Cellulophaga algicola DSM 14237: one gene and its partner. Each later gene encodes a partner of the first gene's protein in a complex. Links are inferred from orthologs where the notes say so. Each region holds a gene or a part of one and is shown on either strand. Other genes may lie near its edges. The genes, in order: pfkA and rny.

Region 1 (3,282 bases):
GGAGTTATAGATAAAACATTTAAAGTAGTACCTGGAGGTACTATAAATTGGGAGGGCGATCCTTTAGATGCGCAATTAAAAATGCAAGCAGTTTATTCTTTAAATGCAAATCCAGCACCCTTATTAGATAATTCAGATTATACCAAGAGAATAGCCACTAATGTCATCATTAGCTTGTCAGAGTCTCTTGAGCACCCTACGATAGAGTATGAAATAGATTTTCCATCGGCCAGTTCCGTTATTAAGTCGGAGTTAGCTTATAAACTTCAAGATCCAACAGTAACAGCAAACAATGCTTTTTTCTTATTAGCGCAAGGTACTTTTGTAAATGAAGCAAATGGTAGCTTTAATCAACAAGCATTAACAGGGAACTTATTGCAGTCTGCTTCAGGGATTTTAAATTCAGTGATAGATAACAATGATGATAATCTAGATATTGGCTTCTCTTATGAGCAAGGGACTAGTGCAAGTTCTAGTTATCAGACGGAGAATAAGGCGATATTTAATTTTGCAACCAATATAAGTGAAAAATGGTTATTGAGTGGTAGTGTTGGTATTCCAGTAGGAGGAGGAGACGGACTTACAAATTCAAATGTTGGGGGAGATTTTGAATTGCAATACTTGTTTAATGAAGATGGTTCCTTAAAAGGAAAAGTATTTAATCGTGAGACTGCAGATGAACAGCTTATAGGAGATACGCAAGGCTATACCCAAGGCGTTGGTTTATCTTATCAGGTAGATTTTAATTCTTTTGGAGAGCTAAAAAGTAAATTATTTGCTCCAAAACCAAAAAAACAAAAAACAATAGCGTCCGATTCTATTCGGACGGAAATGGCAAAAGATAGCCTTATGCGCTTTAAGCCTAAGGCAAAATCGTAAGAAAATGCATCTGAGTTATTTGAAAGATGTGTTCAATTTCCTTTTTTTCTGTAACTCTTTGTTACGAAAACGTTATAGCTTGTAACTATTATAAATAAAGGGTTTCATAGCTTATTTAAATCCAAAAAGTTTGCTAAATTTGTTTCTTATAGAAGTAAATGACTGTGGAGATAAAAAAAATAGGTGTATTTACATCTGGGGGAGATTCTCCTGGAATGAACGCAGCAATAAGGTCTGTAGTGCGTACTTGTGCATATATGAAAATAGATTGCATGGGGATTTATCGTGGCTACCAAGGGATGATTGAAGGAGACTTCAAACCAATGGATGCTAGAAGCGTAAATAATATTATAAATAAAGGAGGTACCATTTTAAAGTCTGCTCGTTCTTTGGAGTTTCAGACTAAAGAAGGTAGAAAAAAAGCCTACGACCAACTTCAATCAGCAGGCATCGATGGTTTAGTGGTAATAGGTGGAGATGGAAGTTTTACAGGAGCTTTAATTTTTCATAAAGAATATAATGTGCCTATTATAGGAATTCCAGGAACTATTGATAATGATATTTTTGGTACAACTTATACCTTAGGTTTTGATACTGCATTAAATACTGTAGTAGAAGTTATCGATAAAATTAGAGATACTGCTAGTTCTCACAACCGTTTGTTTTTCGTTGAGGTAATGGGCCGCGATGTTGGTCATATTGCATTAAACGCAGGAGTAGGTGCAGGTGCAGAAGAAATTCTAATTCCTGAAGAGAATTTAGGATTAGAGCGTTTATTAGAATCTTTAAAACGTAGTAAAGCATCAGGTAAATCTTCTAGTATCGTTGTGGTTGCAGAAGGAGATAAGACCGGTAAGAATGTTTTTGAGCTTAAAGAATATGTAGAGGAACACTTGCCAATATATGACTGTAGGGTTTCTGTTCTAGGGCATATGCAAAGAGGAGGGTCCCCTTCTTGTTTTGATAGAGTTCTGGCAAGTAGAATGGGTGTAAAGGCTGTTGAAGCACTTTTAGAAGGCAAATCCAGTTTAATGGTAGGTATTCAAGACAATAAGATTACGCTTACGCCAATTAGTAAAGCCATAAAAGGTCATACGAAGATAGATAAGGAGCTTATGCGAGTTTCAGATATTATGACTGTATAATAATAAAACAAATAATAATAACAAATAATTAGAAAATGTCAAATTTGAAAATAGGAATTAACGGATTCGGTAGAATAGGTAGATTAGTATTTAGAACTAGTGTTGCCAGAGAGGGTGTAGATGTTGTTGCAATTAATGATTTATTAGATGTAGAGCACTTAGCATACTTATTAAAATACGATTCTGTTCATGGTAAGTTTGATGGTACTGTTGAAACAAAAGATGGTCATTTAGTAGTGAATGGTAAAACAGTTCGTATTACTGCAGAAAGAGATCCTAAAGAATGTAAGTGGGATGCTGTAGGTGCAGAAATTGTTGCAGAATGTACAGGTATTTTCACAACCTTAGAAACAGCTCAATACCATATTGATGGTGGTGCTAAGAAAGTAGTTATATCTGCTCCTTCTAAAGATGCTCCTATGTTTGTAATGGGTGTAAACCATAAAGATGCTAAAGCATCTGATACTATCGTATCTAATGCATCTTGTACTACAAACTGTTTAGCGCCTTTAGCAAAAGTTTTAAATGATAACTTTGGTATCGATGAAGCTTTAATGACTACAGTACACGCAACAACTGCAACACAAATGACAGTTGATGGTCCTTCTAGAAAAGACTGGAGAGGTGGTCGTAGTGCAATGTTAAACATTATACCTGCTTCTACTGGTGCAGCTGTAGCTGTAACAAAAGTAATTCCTGCTTTAAAAGGAAAACTTACAGGAATGGCTTTTAGAGTACCAACTGCCGATGTTTCTGTTGTTGATTTAACGGTTCGTTTACAAAAAGAAACTTCTTACGAAGAAATTAAGAAAGTTTTTAAAGCTGCTTCTGAAGGAGAGTTAAAAGGGATTTTAGGATATACTGAAGAAGCTGTAGTTTCTCAAGATTTCATTGGAGATGCTAGAACAAGTATTTTTGATGCAGGTGCAGGAATTGAGTTAAACTCTAAATTCTTCAAATTAATATCTTGGTATGATAACGAGGCTGGTTTCTCTAACAAAATGTTAGATTTAGTTCAGCACGTAGCAAAATTATAATTTTTAATCTTAATAAATCCTGATCGTAATCTAAAGGTTACTTTCAGGATTTTTTTTACTACCCAATACATATGATATTAATTGTAGATAGTGGCGCAACAAAATCTGATTGGATTGCTTTAACAGAAAAAGGCGAAAGACTTTTTTTAACGCAAACTCTAGGGTTGAGTCCAGAAGTGTTAACGAGACCCGTTATAGAAGATAGGTTGGCGAATAATTTT
Region 2 (3,159 bases), 540 kb from region 1 along the record:
ATTCTCTTAAGCTAGCAAATTCGATGCTGGGTAGTAATACGAATAAAACGGAAGCTAAGCTTAAAATAAATACATTAATCAGAGAGTTGGATCATTGTATCGCACAATTATCTGAATAATACGAAACAATACCATGGCGGAAAAGCTCAAAATAAAACTTTCTATTGCCGATAGAGTCTATCCATTAACGATAGATCCTAGTCAAGAAGAAGGTTTGCGTAAAGCAGCTAAAAATATAGAGCAGCTTGCTAAAAATTTTGAGAGTAATTATGCAGTAAGAGATAAGCAAGATGTATTGGCAATGTGTGCCTTGCAGTTTGCTTCGAAGATAGAACAACGCAGTATTGAACAAATGGAAGATACCACAGAAGTCACGGCAAAATTAAAAGCCTTGGATGATTTGGTCTCTGAAAAGCTAGGTGTAAAATAGATTAAAATACGTTCTTTAAAATAAATTAAAGTTACTACCCACATTGGTGATTATTTTTGACAAACTCAACGTTAAATTGTTTAAAAAGGGTGAGTTTAAGTTGTAAAAGCATGCCTGCTAGTTCAGGATCCTTGAGCAATTTGTTAGCCCTAAACTTGTTTTTTTGGAGTTTGTACAAAACTTCGACCCAATGTGGGTTTTTTTATATAAATAGTTAAAAATTATGGATAGTATAACAATAGGGATAATAGCAGTGTTAATTGGTGTAGCAATTGGCTTTGCTGTTGCAAAATTTATGGAAAAAGGGAAAGCCTCTAAAACCATACAAAATGCAAAGAAAGAGGCAAATCGCTTTTTAAAAGATGCCAATGTAGAAGGGGAGAATATTAAAAAAGAAAAGATTTTTCAGGCTAAAGAAAAGTTTTTAGAACTTAAAGCAGAGCATGAAAAAGTAATCAATAGCAAGGATAAAAAAATTGGTGAAGCTGAAAAAAGAACTAGAGATAAAGAGTCTCAAATAAGCAGTGAGCTTGCAAAGAATAAAAAACTTAGTGATCAATTAGAGAGTCAAATTAAAGATGTTGAATACAAACATGAGTTTTTTGATAAAAAACAATCGGAATTAGATAAACTCCACAAAAATCAAGTACAACAATTAGAAGTAATTTCTGGTTTATCTGCAGAAGAAGCAAAAGGACAGCTTTTAGAATCACTTCGTGAAACTGCTAAATCTGATGCTATGTCGTATATGCAAGCGACAATGGAAGAAGCGAAGTTAACCGCCCAACAAGAAGCTAAGAAAATTATAATAAATACCATTCAACGTATCGGTACTGAAGAAGCTGTTGAAAACTGTGTTTCTGTTTTTAACCTTGAATCAGATGACGTTAAAGGTAGAATTATTGGTCGTGAAGGGCGTAACATTAGAGCCTTAGAAGCTGCTACCGGAGTAGAAATAGTTGTTGATGATACTCCAGAAGCAATTATCCTTTCTTGTTTTGATTCTGTTCGAAGAGAAGTTGCTAGATTGTCGTTACATAAATTAGTTACAGATGGTCGTATTCACCCAGCACGTATTGAGGAGATCGTTAAAAAGACAGAAAAACAGATTGAACAAGAAATTGTAGAAATAGGGAAACGTACGGTAATTGATTTAGGTATTCATGGTTTACATCCTGAATTAATAAAAGCTGTTGGTAGAATGAAATACCGTTCTTCTTACGGACAAAATTTACTACAACACTCTAGAGAAGTTGCAAAACTTTGTGGTGTAATGGCTGCAGAGCTTGGTTTAAATACCAAAATGGCTAAAAGAGCAGGTTTATTACATGATATAGGTAAAGTGCCTAATACAGAAGCAGAGATGGAGACTCCTCATGCTATTTTAGGGATGCAGTGGGCAGAGAAGTTTGGGGAAAAACCAGATGTGTGTAACGCAATTGGTGCTCACCATGATGAAATAGAAATGAAAACCTTAATCGCTCCTATCGTTCAAGTTTGTGATGCGATTAGTGGTGCAAGACCAGGAGCAAGAAGACAAGTTTTAGATTCATACATACAACGTCTTAAAGATTTAGAAGAAATAGCCTTTGGTTTTGGCGGTGTGCAAAAAGCATACGCAATACAAGCGGGTAGAGAATTACGTGTTATTGTAGAGTCTGAAAAAGTAACCGATGATAAAGCAGCTGAGTTGTCTTTTGAGATTTCTCAAAAAATACAAACAGATATGACCTACCCAGGTCAAGTTAAAGTAACTGTTATCCGCGAAACTAGAGCCGTGAATGTAGCGAAATAGAATTTAATATACAGTGTAGTATTAAAGCGAACCTCTAAAGGGTTCGCTTTTTTTTGGTCATAACTAGCGTGTTGTCAAATACTTCTTGCTTTTTTTAACACAAAAATTAGAGTTTAACTACCTTGTGATTGTATCTTTAGAGAGACTAAAAACTACAATGATGACAACGAAAAAACGCTTTAATCAATCCATGCTCGCAGTATTTACTGTGGCATTAACATTTACATCGTGTAAAGAAAAACAGGTAGTTGTAGAAGATACAGCTGCTTTATCTGTAGAATTTGAAAAGTATGAATTAGAAAACGGACTAGATGTAATCTTACATCAGGATAAGAGTGATCCTATAGTATCCGTAGCTATACAATATAATGTAGGTTCTAATCGTGAAAAAACAGGTAGAACAGGTTTTGCACATTTATTTGAGCATATGCTTTTTCAAGAATCAGAAAATGTACCTCAAGATCAATTTTTTAAAAAGATTCAAGACGCTGGTGGAACATTAAATGGGGGAACCTGGAAAGATGGTACCGTGTATTATGAAGTTGTGCCTAAGAATGCTATGGAAACAGTTCTTTGGTTAGAAAGTGACCGTATGGGGTATTTAATAAATACCATTACTGAGGCTGCTTTTAATAACCAACAAGAAGTGGTGCAGAATGAAAAAAGACAACGTGTAGATAACAATCCTTACGGACATGAAGGTTGGGTTCTAGATAAAAATATTTACCCTGAAGGGCATCCTTATAACTGGCAAGTAATTGGCGAATTAGAAGATTTACAAAATGCGACTGTTGTAGATGTAAAAGAATTTTATGATAAATTTTATGGTCCTAATAACGCTACGTTAGTTTTAGCAGGAGATTTTGAAAAAGAAGATGCAAAAGCATTAATAGAGAAGTATTTTGGAGAAATTAAAAGAAGACAGGATGTTGAA

What was found.
Region 2: pfkA (region 1) and rny share a complex: the UniProt entries of both Bacillus subtilis proteins name them as parts of the possible RNA degradosome complex. The link is inferred for Cellulophaga algicola DSM 14237 from one-to-one orthologs.

Annotation. Positions count from the first base shown.
Region 1 is NC_014934.1:3,559,236-3,562,517, forward strand. Bases 81-3,030 are described here. They hold pfkA (6-phosphofructokinase), read left to right. Parts: upstream 81-1,037; coding sequence 1,038-2,024; downstream 2,025-3,030. Other genes in these bases: CELAL_RS15525 (translocation/assembly module TamB domain-containing protein), read left to right, coding at 81-879; gap (type I glyceraldehyde-3-phosphate dehydrogenase), read left to right, coding at 2,060-3,030. Outside these bases: more of CELAL_RS15525, read left to right, coding at 1-80; more of gap, read left to right, coding at 3,031-3,061; CELAL_RS15540 (hypothetical protein), read left to right, coding at 3,133-3,282. UniProt on the Bacillus subtilis protein: Catalyzes the phosphorylation of D-fructose 6-phosphate to fructose 1,6-bisphosphate by ATP, the first committing step of glycolysis.
Region 2 is NC_014934.1:3,023,437-3,026,595, forward strand. What follows is about bases 113-2,939. They hold rny (ribonuclease Y), read left to right. Parts: upstream 113-653; coding sequence 654-2,225; downstream 2,226-2,939. Other genes in these bases: CELAL_RS13075 (hypothetical protein), read left to right, coding at 113-119; CELAL_RS13080 (cell division protein ZapA), read left to right, coding at 134-430; CELAL_RS13090 (M16 family metallopeptidase), read left to right, coding at 2,383-2,939. In the rest of the region: more of CELAL_RS13075, read left to right, coding at 1-112; more of CELAL_RS13090, read left to right, coding at 2,940-3,159. UniProt on the Bacillus subtilis protein: Endoribonuclease that initiates mRNA decay. Initiates the decay of all SAM-dependent riboswitches, such as yitJ riboswitch. Involved in processing of the gapA operon mRNA, it cleaves between cggR and gapA.